Regions from separate parts of the Streptomyces sp. NPDC046860 genome, predicted to be linked through region 2. Evidence: predicted binding sites of a transcription regulator. Region 2 holds the regulator's gene; the other holds the start of a gene.
What was found. Region 2 encodes HrcA, which represses chaperone genes, less so after heat shock. Its sites were predicted from a motif close to TTNGCACTCNGNNNNNCNGAGTGCNAA; they were not measured.

Region 1 (11,411 bases), on a different contig from region 2:
GTGCGCAGCGCGTGGAATCCCTGGAGGGCGGAGAGCTGGTCGTTCACCGGCTCATTGTGGGCCAGTCGGTGGACCGTGCGCCTCCGGCGGCGGTGTCGGGCCGGGATCGGGGCGGGCGCCTGCCAGTATCCGGCACCATGCGACATGTAGGACAAAATGACAAACTCCGGGCGTGTTCCCGGTCCCTGACCGTCCGCTGCACGGTCGTCGCCCTCGCCGCTGCGGCCGTCCTCACCGGCTGCTCGGACTCCGGTCCGGCCCCCGCCGGCCGCCAGGGGCCCACCAAGGCCCCCGACGCCGCCGCGGCCCGCCTCGCGGAGCAGCGGCGCATGGTGGCCGCGGCCCGCAAGTGGCAGCTCGACGAGGTGCCGCTCACGGCGCCCGCCCCGCCGAAGGTCAAGCCGAGGATCACCGCGCGCGACGGCTTCGAGGTGGACCACCAGGAGGACGAGGACCTGCCCCCGGTCTTCACCACCGTCCCCACCGACAAGAAGATCGTCTTCCTCACCATCGACGACGGCGCCGAGAAGGACCCCCGGTTCCTGCGGATGATGCGCGAACTGAAGGTCCCGTACACCGCCTTCCTCAGCGACTACCTGGTGAAGGACGACTACGGCTACTTCCGCAGGATGCAGTCGTACGGCAACACGCTGAACAACCACACCCTGACCCACCCCTACCTGCCCGGCCTCTCCTACGAGCAGCAGCGGGACGAGATCTGCGGCATGCAGGACATCATGGAGAAGCGGTACGGCAAGCGCCCCGAGGTCCTGCGGCCGCCCTACGGCGACTACAACCAGGACACCCTGCGCGCCGCCAAGTCCTGCGGCATCAAGTACGCGCCGATCTGGAACGAGGAGGTCTTCGTCGACCACTGGGAGTACCGCGAGGACGACCGGCGGCTGCGGCGCGGCGACATCGTGCTCACCCACTTCCGGGGCACCGACGAGTGGGACGGGACCATGGTCGACGACATGCGCCGCTTCCTCGACAAGGTCACCCGCGAGGGATACGCCGTGGCACGCCTGGAGGACTACCTGTGACCCGCCGGGCGCGGCCGGCCGGCGTCCGGCCCGCGGCACGGGCCGTCGCGCTCGCCTCGGCCGCCCTGCTGCTCACCGGCTGCGCCCAGTCGGTCGACCCGATCGAGCGCCTCGGCAAGAAGGCCGCGCAGGGCGTCCGCCACCCGGCCCCGGCCCCGGCCCGCCCCCTCTCGGCCCGTACGGGGACGCGTGCGGTGGACCATGTGGCCACGGCCGACCGCGTCGTCTTCCTGACCTACGACGCGGGCGCCGAACGGGACCGAAGGCTGGCCACCCTGGTCGGCCAACTCCACCTGCCGGTCACCGTCTTCACCCGCGCCGACACCGCCGCCCACTGGCGTGTGAGGACCACCCGCCACGGCTTCACCTACCGGGGCACCCCCGAACACCTGACCCCTGGCGACATCATCCGTATCACCCCGGACCGGGAGGGTGCTTTGGCCGAGCGCACGGCACAGGTGCTGAAGGAGGCCCGGAGAAGGGGCCTGACGGCCGGAAAGCTGACGGACTACCTCTAGCACCTCAGCCCGTCCGGCGATTGAGGACGAGGCCCGTCCAGGGCCGAAGCGGGGGTCCGGGGGCGGCAGCCCCCTGGACGACGCGCGCACCAACGGCACAGTGAAGCCACGCCAAAGAGGTACCCATCCCCGACGCGCCGCACGGCAATTGGCACTCCGCTTGACCGAGTGCTAACCCCGGTCATAGTCTCGGCACTGGCACTCGGCACACGAGAGTGCCAACAAAGCGACGGGCAGGTCCGGCACCCGCGACGACGGATCCACCTGGTCGCCACCTCAGACAGTCAACCCCGTGAATTCTCAGAAGGGGGAGGTCGGATCGTGACGACCGCCAGCTCCAAGGTTGCCATCAAGCCGCTCGAGGACCGCATCGTGGTCCAGCCGCTGGACGCCGAGCAGACCACGGCCTCTGGCCTGGTCATCCCGGACACCGCGAAGGAGAAGCCCCAGGAGGGCGCCGTCCTCGCCGTCGGTCCGGGCCGCTTCGAGAACGGCGAGCGCCTGCCGCTCGACGTCAAGGTCGGCGACATCGTGCTGTACAGCAAGTACGGCGGCACCGAGGTGAAGTACAACGGCGACGAGTACCTCGTCCTCTCGGCTCGCGACGTGCTCGCGATCATCGAGAAGTAGTTCACCCCGAAGCATCTGCTTCACCACTGCGCCCCTGGTTCCCGCGACCGTAAAGAAGCCGGGCGGCCGGGGGCGCAGGCACATCCACCCAGATTTTTCCGAGAGGGCTCCCGCTGTCATGGCGAAGACACTGAAGTTCGACGAGGACGCCCGTCGCGCCCTTGAGCGCGGCGTCAACAAGCTTGCCGACACGGTGAAGGTGACGATCGGCCCCCGCGGCCGCAACGTCGTCATCGACAAGAAGTTCGGCGCGCCGACCATCACCAACGACGGTGTCACGATCGCCCGTGAGGTCGAGATCGAGGACCCGTTCGAGAACCTCGGCGCCCAGCTCGTGAAGGAGGTGGCGACCAAGACCAACGACATCGCGGGTGACGGCACCACCACCGCCACCGTGCTCGCCCAGGCCCTGGTCCGCGAGGGTCTGAAGAACGTCGCCGCCGGCGCCTCCCCGGCCGCCCTGAAGAAGGGCATCGACGCCGCCGTCAAGGCGATCTCCGAGGACCTGCTCGCCTCGGCGCGCCCGATCGACGAGAAGTCCGACATCGCCGCCGTCGCCGCGCTGTCCGCCCAGGACCAGCAGGTCGGCGAGCTGATCGCCGAGGCCATGGACAAGGTCGGCAAGGACGGTGTCATCACCGTCGAGGAGTCCAACACCTTCGGTCTGGAGCTGGACTTCACCGAGGGCATGGCCTTCGACAAGGGCTACCTGTCCCCGTACTTCGTCACCGACCAGGAGCGTATGGAGGCCGTCCTCGACGACCCGTACATCCTGATCAACCAGGGCAAGATCTCCTCGATCACCGAGCTGCTGCCGCTGCTCGAGAAGATCATCCAGACCAACGCCTCGAAGCCGCTGCTGATCATCGCCGAGGACGTCGAGGGCGAGGCCCTGTCGACCCTGGTGGTCAACAAGATCCGCGGCACCTTCAACGCCGTCGCGGTGAAGGCCCCCGGCTTCGGCGACCGCCGCAAGGCGATGCTCCAGGACATGGCCGTCCTCACCGGCGCCACCGTCATCTCCGAGGAGGTCGGCCTCAAGCTCGACCAGGCCGGCCTGGACGTGCTCGGTACCGCCCGCAGGGTGACCGTCACCAAGGACGACACCACGATCGTCGAGGGCGGCGGCAACGCGGCCGACCTGACCGGCCGCGTCAACCAGATCAAGGCCGAGATCGAGAACACCGACTCCGACTGGGACCGCGAGAAGCTCCAGGAGCGCCTCGCGAAGCTGGCCGGCGGCGTGTGCGTGATCAAGGTCGGCGCCGCCACCGAGGTGGAGCTGAAGGAGAAGAAGCACCGTCTGGAGGACGCCATCTCCGCGACCCGCGCCGCGGTCGAGGAGGGCATCGTCTCCGGTGGTGGCTCCGCCCTGGTCCACGCGGCCAAGGTGCTGGACGGCTCCCTCGGCAAGTCCGGCGACGAGGCCACCGGCGTCAGCGTCGTCCGCAACGCGGTCGTCGAGCCGCTGCGCTGGATCGGCGAGAACGCCGGCCAGGAGGGCTACGTCATCGTCTCCAAGGTCAAGGACATGGAGAAGGGCCAGGGCTACAACGCCGCCACCGGCGAGTACGGCGACCTGGTCAAGGCCGGCGTCATCGACCCGGTGAAGGTCACCCGCTCCGCCCTGGAGAACGCCGCCTCCATCGCCTCCCTGCTGCTCACGACCGAGACCCTGGTCGTCGAGAAGAAGGAAGAGGAAGAGGCCGCCGCTGGTCACGGCCACGGCCACGGCCACTCCCACTAAGGCAACAGCCCTCTAGGGCTTGCGACTTCGCCCCGCCGGGAGAATCCCGGCGGGGCGAAGTGCTGTGATCAGCGCCCCTCGTGCAGCAGGCCGTTCAGCTCGGGGAAGGGGAGGGCGTCCGCGAGGGAGGAGCAGCCGCCGTCCGCGTAGAGGTCCAGGGCGGCGCGGCGGGCCGCGGCGTACGCGGACTGCGCCACTCCCGAACCGAGGCTCACCCGGGAGACGCCCAGCCTGCCCAGCTCGGCGACCGTGGGGGCGCCCGGGGCGGCCATGACGTTCAGGGGAGCCGGGACGGCGTCGGCCAAGGCCGCGACGGTCTCCGGATCGGTCACGCCCGGGACGAAGACCCCGTCGGCACCCGCGTCGAGGTACCGGTGCGCCCGGGCCAGCGTCTCCTCCAGCCGGGTCCCGGGGTCCCCGAGCCCGAACAGGTACGTGTCCACACGGGCGTTGATGAAGAGGTCCGCGCTCTGCCGCCGGGCCACGGCCACCCGTTCGGCCAGCTCCGCCGGGGGCCGGGTGCCGTCCTCGATGTTGATGCCGACGGCACCCGCGTCCAGCACCCCGGCGACCGTCCCGGCCACCCCGGCCGCGTGCTCCGCGTACCCGCCCTCGATGTCGGCGGTCACCGGCACCGACACGGCGGCCACGATCCGGGCGACGACGTCCAGCGCGCGGTCCCGGGCGAGGCGGTCACCGTCCGGCGCGCCCAGCGACCAGGCCACCCCGGCGCTGGTCGTGGCGATCGCCGGGGCGCCCGCGGCCTCGATGACACGGGCGCTCGCCACGTCCCAGGCGTTGGCCAGCGCGAGGGGCGCCTCGGGGGTGTGCAGGGAGCGGAAGAGCCGGGCGGTGTCCGGCTTCGAGAAGGTCATGACCGCAGTCAAACACCGCTCCCCACCCGCCTTCTGGCAGGAATCCGACATGGACGCGGACCCCGCCGCTCCCTCTAGCGCGGCCCGTACTTGCGCCCCGTGCGCGCGCTGATCCCGCCCAGCAGGCCGCGGGGGGCCACCTTCGCCAGGCCCATCAGGGTCTTGTAGCGGGGGTCGGGGATGGAGACGGTCTTGTTGCGGGCGAGGTCGTTCAGCGCCTCGGCGACCAGCTTGTCGGCGTCCAGCCACATCCAGCCGGGGATGTTGTCCGTACCCATCCCGGCCCGCTCGTGGAACTCGGTGCGCACGAAGCCGGGGCACAGCGCCATCAGCCGGACCCCGCTGCCCGCCAGGTCCTTCGCCGCGCCCTGGGTGAACTGCACGACCCACGCCTTGGAGGCGCCGTACGTGCCGCGCGGGACGAAGGCCGCCACCGAGGCGACGTTCACCACCCCGCCGCGCCCGCGCTCCCGCATCGCCTCCGCCGCCGCCGAGGTCAGCCGGAGCACCGCCTCGCAGTGCACCTTGATCATCCGCAGCTCGTCGGCCATGGAGACGTCCAGATAGCGGCCCTTGTTGCCGAACCCGGCGTTGTTGACCAGCAGGTCGACCGGGTTGCGGCGGTCGCCGAGCCGCTCGGCCACCGTCTCGATGCCCTTGTCCTCGGCGAGGTCGGCGGTCAGCACCTCCGCCTCGACGCCGTGCAGGTCGTGCAACTCGAGCGCCTGCTCCCGCAGCCGCGCCGTGTCCCGCGCGACCAGCACCAGGTCGTGCCCGTCCGCCGCCAGCCGCCGTGCGAACGCGGCGCCGATGCCCGCGGTCGATCCCGTAATCAGAGCCGTAGTCATGGCCCAAGAGTAGTGACCCGGACCGGCGGCCCCGGCGCCCGCTGACGGCGGTTCAGCGGGCCTGGCGCTCCAGGTACTTGTGGATCACGGCCACCGTCTCGGCGTGCAGGGCGTCGCCCGCCGCGAGCAGCGAGGGCAGCAGCTCGCGCTCGGTGGTCACCGCGCGGAACTGCTTCGCCGCGGTCACCCCGTGGTCCGGCCGGTGCACGATCTCCACCGCGTCGCCCGCCCGTATCCCGCCCGGCTCGATCACCCGCAGGTAGGCACCCGTGGCGCCCTTCCGGGTGAACCTCTTCACCCAGCCCGGCTCGGCCATATGGCCCTGGAACGTACGGCACGGGATACGCCCCGACGTCACCTCCAGCACCACGGCGGAACCGATCCGCCAGCGCTCGCCGATCAGCGCCCCGGAGACGTCCAGCCCGGCCGTGGTGAGGTTCTCCCCGAAGCAGCCGTTGGCCAGGGGCCGGCCCAGCTCGCGCTCCCAGTCGTCGAGGTCCTCGCGCGCGAACGCGTACACCGCCTGGTCGTCCCCGCCGTGGTGGCGCAGCTCGCACACCGCGTCCCCGGCCAGCCCGCTGCCGCCGACCCCCTTCGCCCCGGGCGCCGCCACCCGCACCGGCCCGTCGACGGGCCGCTTGTCGATGCCCGTCACCCCCTCGGCCTGGTCGGTGTACGGCACCGCGCGGGGTCGCCCCAGATTGACGGAGAGAAGCTTCATGCGCGCACGGTACGTGACCGGTTCCCAAAGCGTCGACGCGATATCGGGACCACGGTCCAAGTACGGCTTATGCTCGAAGGGTGATCGAGGCCCGCCATCTCCGCGTCCTGCGCGCCGTCGCCGCCACCGGTTCCTTCTCGGCGGCGGGGCGCGAGCTGGGCTGCACCCAGCCGGCCGTCAGCCAGCAGATGAAGGCGCTGGAGACCTCCGTCGGCACCCCGCTGCTGGTCCGGGGCGGCCGCGAGATGCGGCTGACCCAGGCCGGCGAGGCCCTGGTCAGGCACGCCTCCGGCATCCTCGCCGGGCTCACCGCCGCCGAGGAGGAGGTCGCCGCCATCGCGGGCCTGCGCGCGGGCCGGGTCCGGCTGGTCTCCTTCCCCAGCGGCACCTCCACCCTGGTCCCCAACGCCCTGGCCGCCCTGCGCGCCGCCCACCCCGGCACCCGCGTCTCGCTGGAGGAGGCCGAGCCGCCGAGGTCGGTCGAGCTGCTGCGCGAGGGCGACTGCGACGTGGCCCTGGCCTTCCGCTACGAGGGCGCCGCCGCCACCGAGGAGTGGGACGACCTGGTGGTACGGCGCCTGCTGACGGACCGTCTCGTCGCCCTGGTCCCCGAGCGCCACCGCCTCGCGGGCGCGGACGCCGTCGCCATCGGGGAACTGGCGGAGGAGCCCTGGATCGCGGGCTGCCCGCGCTGCCGGGGCCAGCTCGTCCAGGTCTGCGAGGGCGCGGGCTTCACCCCCCGCATCGACTTCGCCACCGACGACTATCCGGCCGTGGTCGGCCTGGTCGGCGCCGGCCTGGGGGTGGCCGTACTGCCCCGGCTGGCGGTGGAGTCGGTACGGCCCAGGGGTGTGCGGGTGGTCCGGCTGGAGCCCGCGGTCCGCCGCGAGATCGTCGCCCTGACCCTGCCCGACCTGGCCCAGGTCCCGGCGGTGGCCGCGACGCTGGAACAGCTCGGACGGGCGGCTTCGCGCGCGTAGGCGCGGGCCGGGGCACGGGTCAGGGGCACGCGCAGCGCGTGCCCGGGTGTGTGCAGAAACGTTCCTTCACGCGTGCGGGCCAGTGCCCCCGCCGGCGGTGGACACCAGGCGGTTGCGGGCCCTGCCCATCAGCTCTTCGCGCTCGTCCTCGGTGAGCCCGCCCCACACGCCGTACGGCTCACGCACCGCCAGCGCGTGTGCCGCGCACTGCGCACGGACCGGACACCGCATGCAGACCTCCTTGGCCGAGTTCTCACGTGCACTCCGCGCCGCACCGCGCTCGCCCTCCGGGTGGAAGAAGAGCGAGCTGTCCACCCCTCGGCAGGCTGCCAGCAACTGCCAGTCCCACAGGTCCGCGTTCGGTCCGGGAAGGCGGGAGAAATCTGCCATTACGTGACCCCTTGTAGCCGTTCTGGGCGGATACTGTGCCTTCGACCGTACATCTCCGGTCTAAGGAGATGAAAATATGACTCATTGCGAATCTAGCCTCAGACACTGAGAAATGGGACCAAAAACGGCTAAATGGGGCACGGGTTGTGATGAAAAGCCGTGGGTCCGTCGCGCATGTCTGCACCGTGTCGGAGCCCTCACGTAGAGTGCCGAAGTCAGTACGCCGACCCGTAACTCTTTCGGGTGACCGTCGTTGAGAGTGCGGAGGCGGTTGAAAACACAAGTGCTCGGGCAGGCGTCCGAGACGGTCGACCGCACAGGTGACGATTCCGTACCAGCCTGGAGGCTCAAGGTGACGCGCATTTGCTGCGGAGGGCGGTCATGACTTCCGTCCTCGTCTGCGACGACTCCCCGCTTGCCCGAGAGGCGCTTCGCCGCGCGGTTGCGACCGTGCCCGGCGTCGAGCGCGTGACGACGGCGGCCAACGGCGAGGAAGTCCTCCGCCGCTGGGGTGCCGACCGTTCCGACCTCATCCTGATGGATGTACGCATGCCCGGCCTGGGCGGCGTCGAGACCGTGCGCCGTCTGCTCTCCGCCGATCCGGGCGCGCGCATCATCATGCTGACCGTCGCCGAGGACCTCGACGGCGTCGCCCTCGCGGTCGCCGCCGGCGCCCGGGGCTACCTGCACAAGGACGCCTCCCGCGCGGAGCTGCGGGCGACGGTCACGCAGGCCCTCGCCGACCCCACCTGGCGACTGGCCCCGCGCCGGCTCCGCTCGGCCGAGATGGGCGCCGCGCCCACGCTCACCGCGCGCGAGATCCAGGTGCTGGAGGGCATGAGCCACGGCCGCTCCAACGCCGAGATCGGCCGCGAGCTGTTCCTCTCCGAGGACACCGTCAAGACCCACGCCCGGCGGCTGTTCAAGAAGCTCGGCGCCTCCGACCGCGCCCACGCGGTAGCGCTCGGCTTCCGCTGGGGACTGGTCCGGTAGGTCGTGCGCGGCCGCTGCGCCCGGCCTGGACGGCATCGTCCTGGGCGGGTGGTGGAGGGTGTACGAGGGTGCGGTCGCGCGGTTCCGGCGGCGGACCCGGTCGCCGGACGGCCGGGGCCCGCACCCGGCCGGCTTCCGGCCGGCGCCGGACGTCTCCTGGAGGCGGGCGCGGCGCCGGACGTCACGGCACACGGCCCGCGCCGGACAGCCCAGGTGGAGTTCCGGGCCGGTGACGGTGACGGTGGCGCGGAAGTGGCTGGTCCCCGGCGCGTCCGGCCGGCCGCCGCGCGAGTCCGACCAGGGGGACGCCCCTCGGCCGGACCCGGGCGCCGGAACCGCTCTCCGGGTGCGTGCTGCTCGTTTCGGCGCGGATGCCGCATCCTTGAGGTGTGGAGTCTCTCGGGGACGAGTCGAGCGAGCGCGAAACCAGCGGAAGGGGAGGGCGCAGGAGATGAGTGCCGGCGCACCTGCTCATAACGCTTCGGTGCACAACGACGAGCGCGATGCGACGGACCGCGCGGCCGCAGGGCACCATGGACCGATGCGCGACGACGAGGCGGGCACGGCCCCCGGGCCCATCGGCGCCCTGGTGCACCGTGCCGTCGACGGGGACGAGCAGGCCACGCACGACCTGCTCGCGCACGTCCACCCCCTCGCGCTGCGCTACTGCCGCACCCGCCTGTCGCGGCTGCCCGGCGACGCCCGCCACTTCGTGGAGGACCTCGCCCAGGAGGTCTGCGTGGCGGTGCTGCTGGCCCTGCCCCGCTACCGCGACACCGGCCGTCCCTTCGAGGCGTTCGTCTTCGCCATCGCCTCCCACAAGGTGGCCGACCTCCAGCGCGCGGCGATGCGTCACCCCGGTTCCACGGCCGTCCCCTCGGACGAGATGCCCGAGCGCCCCGACGACTCGCTCGGCCCCGAGGAGCGCGCCCTGCTCAGCTCCGACGCCGCCTGGGCGAAGAAGCTGCTGGCCAACCTCCCCGAGAACCAGCGCGAACTGCTGCTGCTCCGTATCGCCGTGGGCTTGACCGCGGAGGAGACAGGGCAGATGTTGGGAATGTCACCAGGGGCGGTGCGAGTGGCCCAGCATCGCGCGCTGAGCCGGCTGCGCGCCCTTGCCGAGCAGTAGCCCGTGACCGCGCGCCGAGGTGCGCCCCGGCGTGCGGGCGAAGGGTCCGCCGTGGCGTGAACGAGCCGGTGAGAAGCCTGAGAGGGCCCCGGTGCCGGCCCGTCGGCGACCCGTCGGTGAACGCGTCCGCCGCGGAATCCGTACGAACATACGAAGCCTGAAGCGCCCCCGTAGCGTGGAATTTGCTCACGACGCTTCCCGTTAGCATGGACATCCGCACCGATCAAGGCCATTTGGGGAAGGTGTCATGACTGCCAACGTCGACGGAGTGCCCGGTAAATTCCAGACACTCGGGCTGACCTACGACGACGTGCTGCTGCTGCCGGGCTCGTCGGACATGGCGCCCGACGACATCGACACCGCCTCGTACGTCTCCCGGAACGTACGGGTCAACATCCCGCTGCTGTCCGCCGCCATGGACAAGGTGACCGAGTCCCGCATGGCGATCGCCATGGCCCGTCAGGGCGGCGTGGGCGTGCTGCACCGCAACCTGTCCATCGAGGACCAGGCCAACCAGGTCGACCTGGTGAAGCGGTCGGAGTCGGGCATGGTCACCGACCCGATCACCATCCACCCGGAGGCGACCCTCGCCGAGGCCGACGCGCTGTGCGCCAAGTTCCGCATCAGCGGCGTGCCCGTCACCGACCCCGACAAGCGGCTGCTGGGCATCGTCACCAACCGCGACATGGCCTTCGAGACCGACCGTGCCCGTCGGGTGCACGAGGTCATGACGCCGATGCCGCTGGTCACCGCCAAGGTCGGCATCTCCGGCCCGGAGGCCATGGAGCTGCTGCGCAAGCACAAGATCGAGAAGCTGCCGCTGGTCGACGACCGCGGTGTGCTCAAGGGTCTGATCACGGTCAAGGACTTCGTCAAGGCCGAGCAGTACCCGAACGCGGCCAAGGACGCCGAGGGCCGGCTGCTGGTCGGCGCGGCGGTCGGCGTGGCCGGTGACTCCTTCGAGCGCGCCCAGGCGCTGATCGAGGCGGGCGCCGACTTCATCGTCGTGGACACCGCGCACGGTCACTCCCGTCTGGTCGGCGACATGATCGCCAAGATCAAGTCCAACTCCTCCGGCATCGACGTCATCGGCGGCAACATCGCGACCCGTGACGGCGCCCAGGCGCTGGTGGACGCGGGCGCGGACGGCATCAAGGTCGGTGTCGGCCCCGGCTCGATCTGCACCACGCGTGTGGTCGCCGGTGTGGGTGTCCCGCAGGTCACCGCGATCTACGAGGCCGCGCTCGCCGCCAAGGAGGCCGGTGTCCCGGTCATCGGCGACGGCGGTCTGCAGTACTCCGGCGACATCGCCAAGGCCCTGGTCGCGGGTGCCGACACGGTGATGCTCGGCTCGCTGCTCGCGGGCTGCGAGGAGTCGCCGGGCGAGCTGCTGTTCATCAACGGCAAGCAGTTCAAGTCCTACCGCGGCATGGGTTCGCTGGGCGCGATGCAGACGCGCGGCGACCGCCGTTCGTTCTCCAAGGACCGCTACTTCCAGGAGGGCGTCGCCTCCGACGAGGCGCTGATCCCCGAGGGC
Region 2 (11,411 bases):
CCACGAGCTGCTGGAGATCGGTGTCAGCTCGCCCGAGATGCTCCCGGCGGACGGCCTGGGCGTGGGTGAGGTGGGCTACCTCATCACCGGCGTGAAGGACGTCCGGCAGTCCAAGGTCGGTGACACGATCACCTCCCTGCACAAGGGCGCGACCGAGGCGCTCGGCGGCTACAAGGACCCGAAGCCGATGGTCTTCTCGGGCCTGTACCCGCTGGACGGCTCGGACTACCCCGAGCTGCGCGAGGCGCTGGACAAGCTCCAGCTCAACGACGCCGCCCTGGTCTACGAGCCGGAGACCTCCGCCGCCCTCGGCTTCGGTTTCCGCGTCGGCTTCCTCGGCCTGCTGCACCTGGACGTGGTCCGGGAGCGGCTGGAGCGCGAGTTCGGCCTCGACCTCATCGCCACCGCGCCCAACGTGGTCTACCGCGTGGACATGGAGGACGGCACCGAGCACACGGTGACCAACCCGAGCGAGTTCCCCGAGGGCAAGATCGCGGATGTGTACGAGCCGGTCGTGCGCGCCACGATCCTCGCGCCGTCCGAGTTCATCGGCTCGATCATGGAGCTGTGCCAGACCCGGCGCGGCACCCTGCTCGGCATGGACTACCTCTCCGAGGACCGGGTCGAGATCCGCTACACGCTGCCGCTCGCGGAGATCGTCTTCGACTTCTTCGACCAGCTCAAGTCCAAGACCCGCGGCTACGCCTCCCTGGACTACGAGCCCACCGGCGAGCAGGCGTCCAGCCTGGTCAAGGTCGACATCCTGCTGCACGGCGACAAGGTGGACGCCTTCTCGGCGGTCACCCACAAGGACCAGGCGTACGCCTACGGTGTCCGGCTCGTCGCCAAGCTGCGCGAGCTGATCCCGCGGCAGGCGTTCGAGGTCCCGATCCAGGCCGCCATCGGTTCGCGGGTCATCGCCCGCGAGACCATCCGCGCCATCCGCAAGGACGTCCTCGCCAAGTGCTACGGCGGTGACATCTCCCGTAAGCGGAAGCTGCTGGAGAAGCAGAAGGAGGGCAAGAAGCGGATGAAGATGGTGGGTTCCGTGGAGGTTCCCCAGGAGGCGTTCATCGCGGTGCTCTCCAGCGACGACAGCGCCGGAAGCTCGGGCAAGGGCAAGAAGTAACCGCACCGGCGCCGGGCCGCCGGAGCGAAACGGGTGAATCGGGGCCCGCCGTACACAAGTACGGCGGGCCCCCGTTCGTACGCGGGGGCGTGCCGGCGGTGATCTCGTCCGGGTGCCTGTGCCAAGTGACAGGCCGTGACCTCTTACGTCGTGGCCGGTCGCCCCTTACCCTGAACCCTGCTCGCTAGTTACTCGCGGGTTAAACAACAGCTTCGAACCAGCGTGAGTCCACCCAGCCGCACCGAGTCAGCCGCACCGTCGCGGGCCCCGGAGGATGTCGTGAGCGACACACAGACCCTGATCGAGAACCGTCCGCCGTCCGTGGCGGCCCTCTTCCTGGAGCGCGTGGCGGCCACACCGGACGCCGAGGCCTACCGGTACCCGGTCCCGGCGGACTCCGGCGAGGGCCCCGACGAGTGGCGGTCGCTGAACTGGAGCCAGGCGGCGGAGCGGGTGAACGCGATCGCGGCCGGCCTGATCGAGCTGGGGATCGAGCCCGAGCAGCGCGTCGCGCTCGCCTCCTCGACCCGGGTCGAGTGGATTCTGGCCGACCTCGGCATCATGTGCGCGGGCGGTGCCACCACCACGGTCTATCCGCAGACCAACGCCGACGAGTCGTCGTTCATCCTCTCCGACTCCGAGAGCCGGGTGCTGATCGCCGAGGACGCCGCCCAGGTCGCCAAGGCGGTCGAGCGCCGGGCCGAGCTGCCCGCGCTGACCAAGGTCGTCGTGATCGACCCCGAGGGCGCCGAGACCGGCGACTGGGTGATCACCCTCGCCGAGCTGGAGAAGCGCGGCGCCGCCTACCTGGAGCAGCACCCCGAGCTGATCAAGGAGCGGGTCGGCGCGATCACCCGCGACCAGCTGGCCACCCTGATCTACACCTCCGGCACCACCGGCCGCCCCAAGGGCGTGCGGCTGCCGCACGACAACTGGGCCTACATGGCGAAGGCCATCGCGTCGACCGGCCTGTGCACGGCCGAGGACGTGCAGTACCTCTGGCTGCCGCTCGCCCACGTCTTCGGCAAGGTGCTCACCTCCGGCCAGATCGAGGTCGGTCACGTCACCGCGGTCGACGGCCGCGTCGACAAGATCATCGAGAATCTGCCGGTGGTCCGGCCGACCTACATGGCCGCGGTGCCGCGCATCTTCGAGAAGGTCTACAACGGCGTCGCCGCCAAGGCCCGCGAGGGCGGCGCGGCCAAGTACAAGATCTTCCAGTGGGCCGCAGAGGTCGCCCGCGAGTACGCCAAGGTGTCCCAGGACAGCTTCCGGCGCACCGGCACCGCCTCCGTGCCGTTCGCGCTGGCCGCCAAGCACAAGGCCGCCGACGCCCTCGTCTACGGCAAGCTGCGCGAGGCGTTCGGCGGCAGACTGCGCGCCTGCGTCTCCGGCGCCTCCGCCCTCGCCCCCGAGATCGGCTACTTCTTCTCCGGCGCCGGCATCCACATCCTGGAGGGCTACGGCCTCACCGAGACCTCCGCCGCCTCCTTCGTCAACCCCGGCGAGGCGTACCGCACCGGCACGGTCGGCAAGCCGATGCCCGGCTGCGAGGTGCGCATCGCGGACGACGGCGAGATCCTGCTGCGCGGCCCCGGCGTCATGGAGGGCTACCACCAGCAGCCGGAGAAGACCGCCGAGGTGCTGGAGTCCGACGGCTGGTTCCACACCGGCGACATCGGGGAGCTGTCGGCCGACGGCTACCTGCGCATCACCGACCGCAAGAAGGACCTCATCAAGACCTCGGGCGGCAAGTACGTGGCGCCCGCCGAGGTCGAGGGCCAGTTCAAGGCGGTCTGCCCCTACGTCTCCAACATCCTGGTGCACGGCGCCGACCGGAACTACTGCACCGCCCTCATCGCGCTCGACGAGCCCGCCATCCTCCAGTGGGCCGCCGACAACGGCCTGGAGGGCAAGTCGTACGCCGAGGTGGTGGCCGCGCCGCAGACCGTCGAGCTGGTGGACGGCTTCGTGAAGCAGCTCAACGAGGGGCTGCAGCGCTGGCAGACCATCAAGAAGTTCCGGCTGCTGCCGCGTGACCTCGATGTGGAGCACGGGGAGATCACGCCCAGCCTGAAGCTGAAGCGGCCCGTGGTGGAGCGGGAGTACAAGGGCCTGATCGACGAGATGTACAGCGGGGCCCGCGAAGCCTGATCCGCGTCCGCCGGGGCGGCCCGACACGGCCGGCCCGGTGGAGCGGGTTTCGGCCGCGTCCGAAAATGACCGCCTTCTGGCGGGACGGTGGCCGAGTCCGCCGCCACGATCGTTCACTTCGGTGACTCGGTGCTTACGCGCCCCGCCTGTCTGTCACCCTGGCCGCATGGACATGGCGGCCATACCCGTGCAACGGGCGGGCGGCGCCGGAGCGGACGACGCGCCGGCGCCCCCCGGCACGCGCGCCCTCGCCGAGGGCGGCGCCACCCTCCCCGGCAGTCCGGCCGCGCCCGGCACGGCCCGGGCGCTGGTGCGCGCCGCCTTCACCGACTGGGCCGGCCTCGGCCTCACCGGCCCGGACGGCGCCGCCCGGCTCGGCGAGGACGCCACCGCCGTCGTCAGCGAACTCGTCACCAACGCCGTCGTCCACGCGGGGACCGAGGTCCAGATCGGCTGGCGGCTGGAGGAGAGCGGGGCGTTCGTCGTGGAGGTCCACGACCAGCACCCCGCCCGCGCCCCGCGCGACCCCGCCGACGACACCCCGTACGAGACCCCCGAGCACGGCCGCGGACTGCGGCTGGTCGCCACCCTCGCCGAGTCCTGGGGCGTCACCTACCGCACCGGCCGCAAGACCGTCTGGGCCCGTCTGCCGCCCGGTGGAGCAGAGGAACCCGACGGCCCGGCGCCCGCCCCCGCCCTGGTCGCCGCCGAGGCCCTCGCCCCGCAGCCGCAGCGCGCCGCGGGCGACCGGGACTGGCTCGGCAGGGGCGCGCTGACCTTCCTCGCCGAAGCCTCCGACCTGCTGGCCGGACAGCTCGACGAGAACCTGGTCGCCGCCCTCACCGGCCAGCTCATCGTGCCCCGGCTCGCCGACTGGTGCGCGATCTGGCTGGAGGACGAGGCGACCGTACGCGGCGGCGGTGACGGGCCCGCCCGCGTCTGGCACACCAGCGAGAGCCGCATCGAGGAGCTCCAGCGGGCCCTGGAGAAGGAACCCCCGCGTTCCCGGGACGGCGTGCGCTCCGGCCCCGAGCCCTACCTCTGGCCCGGCACCGCGCTCGGCCCCGAGGGCACCCACGGCACCGCGCTCTCCTACCGGCTGATCGCCGGCGGCCGCCCGCTCGGCACCCTCCTCATCGGCCGCTGCGGCCTGCTCGGCTTCCCCGACGAGGTCACCGGCCTGGTCGAGGACCTCGGCCGCCGGGTCGCCCTCGCCATCGGCACGGCCCGCCAGTACGCCCGCCAGGCCACCATCAGCGCCGTCCTCCAGCGCGGGCTGCTGCCCGGCGCGGTCGCCGAGATCCCCGGCATGTCCAGCGCCCTCGTCTACGAACCCCGCGACCAGGGCGGCCCCAGCGGCGACTTCTACGACCTGTTCCCGGCCGGGCGGGGCCGCTGGTGCTTCGCCGTCGGCGACGTCCAGGGCAAGGGGCCCGAGGCCGCCGTCGTCATCGGGCTCGCCCGGCCCTGGCTGCGGCTGCTCGCCCGCGAGGGGTACGGCGTCGCGGACGTCCTGGACCGTCTCAACCAGCTCCTCCTGGACGACGCCACCGAGGCCGCCGACGCCGCCGCCCGCGCCCTGATCGCCGCCGGAGGCGGCCCCTTCGCCCCCGGCGACGGCCCGCAGACCCGCTTCCTGTCGCTGCTCTACGGCGAGCTGACGCCCGTCGAGGGCGGCGTCCGCTGCACCCTCGCCTCCGCCGGGCACCCGCTGCCGCTGGTGCTCCACCCCGACGGCCGGGTCAGCGCCGTCGCCCGCCCGCAGACCCTGCTCGGCGTCGTGGAGGACGAGACCTACCTCAGCGAGACCGTCGAGCTGCGCCCCGGCGACAGCCTGCTGTGCGTCACGGACGGGGTGACCGAGCGCCGGTCCGGCTCCGACCAGTTCGACGACGGCGACGGGCTCGCCCGCGCCCTGTCCGGCTGCGCGGGCCTGAGCGCCGGGGACATCGCCGACCGCATCCGCGACCTGGTCCACGGTTTCGGCGAGGACGATCCCGAGGACGATCTCGCCCTGCTGGTGCTCCAGGCGCACTGAGCGGGGTCCCGCCCGCGGTGCGGGACAATGGAGGACATGCCTTCCGCACTCCCCGACGGCGAGTCCGTCCCCGACGACGGCGCGCTGCCCGCCGCCGCGCTCGCCGGCGTGGCCGAGCGGCCCCTCGGGTTCTATCTCCACGTCCCGTACTGCGCGACCCGCTGCGGCTACTGCGACTTCAACACCTACACCGCCACCGAGCTGCGCGGCACCGGCGGCGTGCTCGCCTCCCGGGACAACTACGCGGACACCGTGGTCGAGGAGATCCGCCTCGCCCGCAAGGTGCTCGGCGACGACCCGCGCGAGGTCCGTACGGTCTTCGTCGGCGGCGGCACGCCGACCCTGCTGGCCGCCGGGGACCTGGTGCGGATGCTCGGCGCGATCCGGGACGAGTTCGGCCTCGCGCCCGACGCCGAGATCACCACCGAGGCCAACCCCGACTCCGTCGACCCGGCCTACCTGGCCACCCTGCGCGAGGGCGGCTTCAACCGGCTCTCCTTCGGCATGCAGAGCGCCAGGCCGCACGTGCTCCAGATCCTGGACCGCACCCACACCCCGGGCCGCCCCGAGGCGTGCGTGGCCGAAGCCCGCGCGGCCGGGTTCGACCACGTCAACCTCGACCTGATCTACGGCACCCCCGGCGAGTCCGACGACGACTGGCGCGCTTCTCTGGAGGCGGCCCTCGGCGCGGGCCCCGACCACATCAGCGCCTACGCCCTGATCGTCGAGGAGGGCACCCAGCTCGCCCGGCGCATCCGGCGCGGCGAGGTCCCGATGACCGACGACGACGTGCACGCCGACCGGTACCTCATCGCCGAGGAACTACTCACCGCGGCGGGCATGCACTGGTACGAGGTCTCCAACTGGGCCACCACCGAGGCCGCCCGCTGCCTGCACAACGAGCTGTACTGGCGCGGCGCCGACTGGTGGGGCGCGGGCCCCGGCGCGCACAGCCACGTGGGCGGGGTGCGCTGGTGGAACGTCAAGCACCCCGGCGCCTACGCCGCAGCGCTCGCCGCCGGCCGCACCCCGGGCGCCGGACGCGAACTCCTCTCCGACGAGGACCGCCGGGTCGAACGCATCCTGCTGGAACTCCGGCTCCGGGACGGCGTCCCGCTGTCCCTCCTGAAGCCGGCCGGCCTGGCCGCCGCCGGCCGGGCCCTGGCCGACGGCCTCCTGAACCCCGGGCCCTACGCCGACGGCCGCGCCACCCTCACTCTGCGCGGACGGCTACTGGCGGACGCGGTGGTGCGGGACCTGGTGGACTGAGCGAGGCGGCTACGCCTCGGCCGTGACGAAGTCGATCAGTTCCTCCACCCGTCCCAGCAGCTCCGGTTCCAGGTCCCGGTAGGACGTCACCTTCGCCAGGATCGCCTGCCACACGGCACCGGTGTTTTCCGGCCAGCCGAGGGCCTCGCAGACACCCTTCTTCCAGTCCTGGCCGTGCGGGACGCGCGGCCAGGCGGGGATGCCGAGGGCGGAGGGCTTCACGGCCTCCCAGATGTCGATGTACGGGTGGCCGACCACCAGGGCATGGTCACTGGTGACCGACTGGGCGATGCGCCACTCCTTGGTGCCGGGCAGGAGATGGTCGACCAGAACACCGAGGCGGGCGTCGGAGCCGGGATCGAATTCGGCCACGATCGAGGGCAGGTCGTCCACGCCTTCCAGGTACTCCACGACGACGCCCTCGATGCGCAGGTCGTCGCCCCAGACCTTCTCGACCAGCTCGGCGTCGTGCCGGCCCTCGACGTAGATCCGCCCCGCGCGGGCCACCCGGGCGCGCGCGCCGGGGACGGCGACCGAGCCGGAGGCGGTACGGGCGGGCTTCACGGGGGCGGCGGCAGGGCGGACCAGGGTGACCGGGCGGCCCTCCAGCAGGAAGCCGCGCGGCTCCAGCGGGAACACCCGGTGCTTGCCGAAGCGGTCCTCCAGCGTCACCGTCCCCGCCTCGCAGCGGATCACCGCCCCGCAGAACCCGGTACCGGGCTCCTCCACCACCAGCCCCGCCTCCGCCGCCACCTCGGGCACGGCCTGCGGCTTCTTCCAGGGGGCGGTCAGGTCGGGGGAGTACAAACGGGAGTGCGGGCCCGAAGGGCCCTCGCTGGAAGGGCGGTGGCGGGAGACGGGTGGGCGCATTCCGCAGACGATAGGAGAAGTCGCGGCCCGGTACTCAGGACACGCCGAAACGCGTGGCCAGGGCGTCGCGTTGGCGCCGTACGAAGGCCGCGTCGACCACCGCTCCGTGACCGGGCACGTACAGCGCGTCCTCGCCGCCGAGGGCCAGCAGCCGGTCCAGCGCGTCCGGCCAGCGGGAGGGCACGGCGTCCGGGCCCGCCTGCGGCTCACCGGACTCCTCCACCAGATCTCCGCAGAAGACGACCTCGGGGGCACCCGGCACCAGGACCGCCATGTCGTGGGCGGTGTGCCCGGGGCCGACGTTGGCCAGCAGCACCTGGCGGCCGCCGCCGAGGTCGAGCGTCCACTCGCCGGACACCGCGTGCGCGGGCGGGACCAGGGCCCGGCTCGCGGCCTCCGCCTCCCCGGCCGGGAGTCCGTGCCCGACCGCGTCCCGCCGCAGCGCCTCGCGCCCGTGCCCGAACACCACGTCCAGCCCGACCGCGCCGTAGACCTCGGCCCCGGCGAAGGCGGGGGCGCCCAGGACGTGATCGAAGTGCGGGTGGGTCAGCGCGAGATGGGTCACATCACGGCCCGCCAGCGTCCGCGCGGCGGCCCGCAGCCCGGCGCCCTCGGCCAGGCTCGACCCCGCGTCCACCGCGAGCGCCGTGCCCGCGCCCACCACCAGCCCCACCGTGCAGTCCCAGCCCGGCAGCCGGCACCGGCCCACCCCCTCGGCCAGCCGCTCCCACCCGAGGTCTTCCCAAGTCACCGTCATACCCGGACGCTAGCCGCGGACAAGCCGTACGGACCGCACCGACCTTGCCCGGTGACCACCCCACGGCCGTACACTGGCCGGGGAAGTCTGGCACTCGCACGAGCAGAGTGCCAGGCGGGACACCGTAAGGGCCGTGGGGCGACGCGATGGAGGTGCGCATGCTGAGCGAACGCAGGCTGCAGGTGCTGCGCGCCATCGTGCAGGACTACGTCGGCACCGAGGAGCCGGTGGGCTCCAAGGCCCTCACCGAACGGCACAGCCTCGGCGTCTCCCCGGCGACCGTGCGCAACGACATGGCCGCGCTGGAGGAGGAGGGGTTCATCGCCCAGCCGCACACCAGCGCCGGGCGCATCCCCACCGACAAGGGCTACCGCCTCTTCGTCGACAAGCTCGCCGGTGTGAAGCCGATGACGGCGCCCGAGCGGCGCGCCATCCAGAACTTCCTGGAGGGCGCCGTCGACCTGGACGACGTCGTGGCCCGCACGGTCCGGCTGCTCGCGCAGCTCACCCGGCAGGTCGCCGTCGTGCAGTACCCCTCGCTGACCCGGTCCACGGTGCGGCATGTGGAACTGCTCTCACTCGCCCCCGCCCGTGTGATGCTCGTGCTGATCACGGACACCGGCCGGGTCGAGCAGCGGATGGTCGACTGCCCCGCCCCGTTCGGCGAGGCGCCGCTCGCGGATCTGCGTGCGCGGCTCAACAGCAAGGTGGCCGGACGCCGGTTCACCGACGTACCGCGACTGGTCGAGGACCTCCCCGATGCCTTCGAGGCGGAGGAGCGCGGTACGGTCTCCACAGTGCTCTCCACTCTGCTGGAGACACTGGTCGAGGAGAACGAGGAACGGCTGATGATCGGCGGCACCGCCAATCTCACCCGTTTCGGACATGACTTCCCCCTGGTGATCCGGCCCGTGCTGGAGGCGCTCGAGGAGCAGGTCGTGCTCCTCAAACTCCTCGGCGAAGCCAAAGATCCGGGCGTGACCGTGCGTATCGGGCACGAGAACGCCCACGAGGGACTCAACTCCACGTCCGTCGTGTCGGTCGGCTACGGTTCGGGCGGCGAGGCGGTTGCCAAGCTCGGCGTGGTCGGACCGACCCGCATGGACTATCCGGGAACGATGGGAGCGGTACGCGCAGTGGCACGGTACGTCGGACAGATCCTGGCGGAGTCGTAAGTGGCCACGGATTACTACGCCGTTCTCGGCGTGCGCCGCGACGCGTCGCAGGATGAGATCAAGAAGGCGTTCCGCAGGCTCGCGCGCGAGCTGCATCCGGACGTCAACCCCGACCCGAAGACCCAGGAGCGGTTCAAGGAGATCAACGCCGCTTACGAGGTGCTGTCGGACCCGCAGAAGAAGCAGGTCTACGACCTCGGCGGCGACCCGCTCTCCCAGGCCGGCGGCGCCGGTGGCGGCGCGGGCGGCTTCGGGGCCGGCGGCTTCGGCAACTTCTCCGACATCATGGACGCCTTCTTCGGCACGGCGTCGCAGCGCGGACCGCGCTCGCGCACCCGCCGCGGCCAGGACGCCATGATCCGGATCGAGGTCGAGCTCGACGAGGCGGCCTTCGGCACGACCAAGGACATCCAGGTCGACACGGCGGTCGTCTGCAACACCTGCAGCGGCGAGGGCGCGGCCCCCGGCACCTCCGCGCAGACCTGTGACATGTGCCGCGGCCGGGGCGAGGTCTCGCAGGTCACCCGGTCCTTCCTGGGCCAGGTCATGACCTCCCGCCCCTGCCCGCAGTGCCAGGGCTTCGGCACCGTCGTCCCGACCCCGTGCCACGAGTGCGCGGGCGACGGCCGGGTCCGCTCCCGGCGCACCCTGACGGTGAAGATCCCCGCCGGTGTCGACAACGGCACCCGCATCCAGCTCGCGGGCGAGGGCGAGGTCGGCCCCGGCGGCGGCCCCGCCGGCGACCTGTACGTCGAGATCCACGAGCTGCCGCACTCCACCTTCCAGCGGCGCGGCGACGACCTGCACTGCACGGTCACCCTCCCGATGACGGCGGCGGCCCTCGGCACCAAGGTGCCGCTGGAGACGCTGGACGGGATGGAGGAGGTCGACATCCGGCCCGGCACCCAGTCCGGCCAGTCGATCCCGCTGCACGGCCGGGGCGTCACGCATCTGCGCGGCGGCGGCCGGGGCGACCTCATCGTGCACGTCGAGGTCACCACGCCGACCAAGCTCGACGCCGAGCAGGAGCGGGTGCTGCGGGAGCTGTCCAAGCTGCGCGGCGAGGAGCGGCCCACGGGTCAGTTCCAGCCCGGCCAGCAGGGCCTGTTCTCCCGGTTGAAGGACGCGTTCAACGGACGCTGACGGCGGGGGGCGCCCAGCGCGCCCCCACGCCCGGGGCGGATTCGGACTTGTCCGGCGGACATGACACCATGCGGGCATGTCCTCCGCACTGGCCGATCTCGTCGTGCATCCGATCGTGCAGGCCCCGATGGCGGGCGGTGTCTCCGTGCCGGAGCTGGCGGCCGCCGTCTCCGAGGCCGGAGGGCTCGGCTTCCTCGCCGCGGGCTACAAGACCGCGGACGGCATGTACCGCGAGATCAAACGCCTGCGCGGGCTGACCAGCCGCCCCTTCGGCGTCAACGTCTTCCTGCCCCAGCCCGCCCACGCCGAGTCCGGCGCGGTCGAGCTGTACGCGCAGCAACTGGCCGGTGAGGCCGCCTGGTACGAGACCGAGACCGGTGATCCCGACGGCGGCCGCGACGACGGCTACGACGCCAAGCTCGCCGTCCTGCTGGACGATCCCGTCGCCGCCGTCTCCTTCCACTTCGGTGTGCCCGACCCCGAGGCGCTGGCCGCGCTGCGCCGCGCCGGGACCGTCACCCTGGTCACCGCCACCACCGTCGAGGAGGCCCGCGCGGTCGAGCGGGCCGGGGCGGACGCGGTGATCGCGCAGGGCATCGAGGCGGGAGGCCACCAGGGCACCCACCGCGACCTCGCGGAGAACGACGGCACCGGGCTCGGCCTGCTGTCCCTTCTCGCCCAGGTCGCCGAGGCCGTCGACATCCCGGTCGTCGCCGCCGGAGGCATCATGCGCGGCGCGCAGATCGCCGCCGCGCTCGCCGCCGGGGCCACCGCCGTCCAGCTGGGCACCGCCTTCCTCGCCACCCCCGAGTCCGGCGCCCCCGAGGTCCACAAGCGGGCGCTGACCGACCCGGTCTTCCCCCGCACCGAGCTGAC

Region 1: a site for HrcA is predicted at 1,710-1,736, ahead of groES (co-chaperone GroES). Genes of this name have one in related genera too.

The regions. Positions count from the first base shown of each region.
Region 1 covers NZ_JBEYXQ010000010.1:144,230-155,640, reverse strand. Annotated here, with positions in the region: gene ABZ898_RS17040 (methyltransferase domain-containing protein) at 1-155, opposite strand, end outside; gene ABZ898_RS17035 (polysaccharide deacetylase family protein) at 138-1,043, shown strand; gene ABZ898_RS17030 (hypothetical protein) at 1,040-1,561, shown strand; gene groES (co-chaperone GroES) at 1,883-2,191, shown strand; gene groL (chaperonin GroEL) at 2,310-3,938, shown strand; gene ABZ898_RS17015 (isocitrate lyase/phosphoenolpyruvate mutase family protein) at 4,007-4,813, opposite strand; gene ABZ898_RS17010 (SDR family oxidoreductase) at 4,888-5,661, opposite strand; gene ABZ898_RS17005 (MOSC domain-containing protein) at 5,714-6,382, opposite strand; gene ABZ898_RS17000 (LysR family transcriptional regulator) at 6,463-7,362, shown strand; gene ABZ898_RS16995 (WhiB family transcriptional regulator) at 7,429-7,752, opposite strand; gene ABZ898_RS16990 (response regulator transcription factor) at 8,134-8,745, shown strand; gene ABZ898_RS16985 (sigma-70 family RNA polymerase sigma factor) at 9,287-9,874, shown strand; gene guaB (IMP dehydrogenase) at 10,122-11,411, shown strand, end outside.
Region 2 covers NZ_JBEYXQ010000012.1:173,574-184,984, reverse strand. Annotated here, with positions in the region: gene lepA (translation elongation factor 4) at 1-1,129, shown strand, start outside; gene ABZ898_RS19475 (long-chain fatty acid--CoA ligase) at 1,409-3,283, shown strand; gene ABZ898_RS19470 (ATP-binding SpoIIE family protein phosphatase) at 3,456-5,321, shown strand; gene hemW (radical SAM family heme chaperone HemW) at 5,358-6,590, shown strand; gene ABZ898_RS19460 (DUF3097 domain-containing protein) at 6,600-7,460, opposite strand; gene ABZ898_RS19455 (MBL fold metallo-hydrolase) at 7,495-8,217, opposite strand; gene hrcA (heat-inducible transcriptional repressor HrcA) at 8,376-9,392, shown strand; gene dnaJ (molecular chaperone DnaJ) at 9,393-10,535, shown strand; gene ABZ898_RS19440 (nitronate monooxygenase) at 10,612-11,411, shown strand, end outside.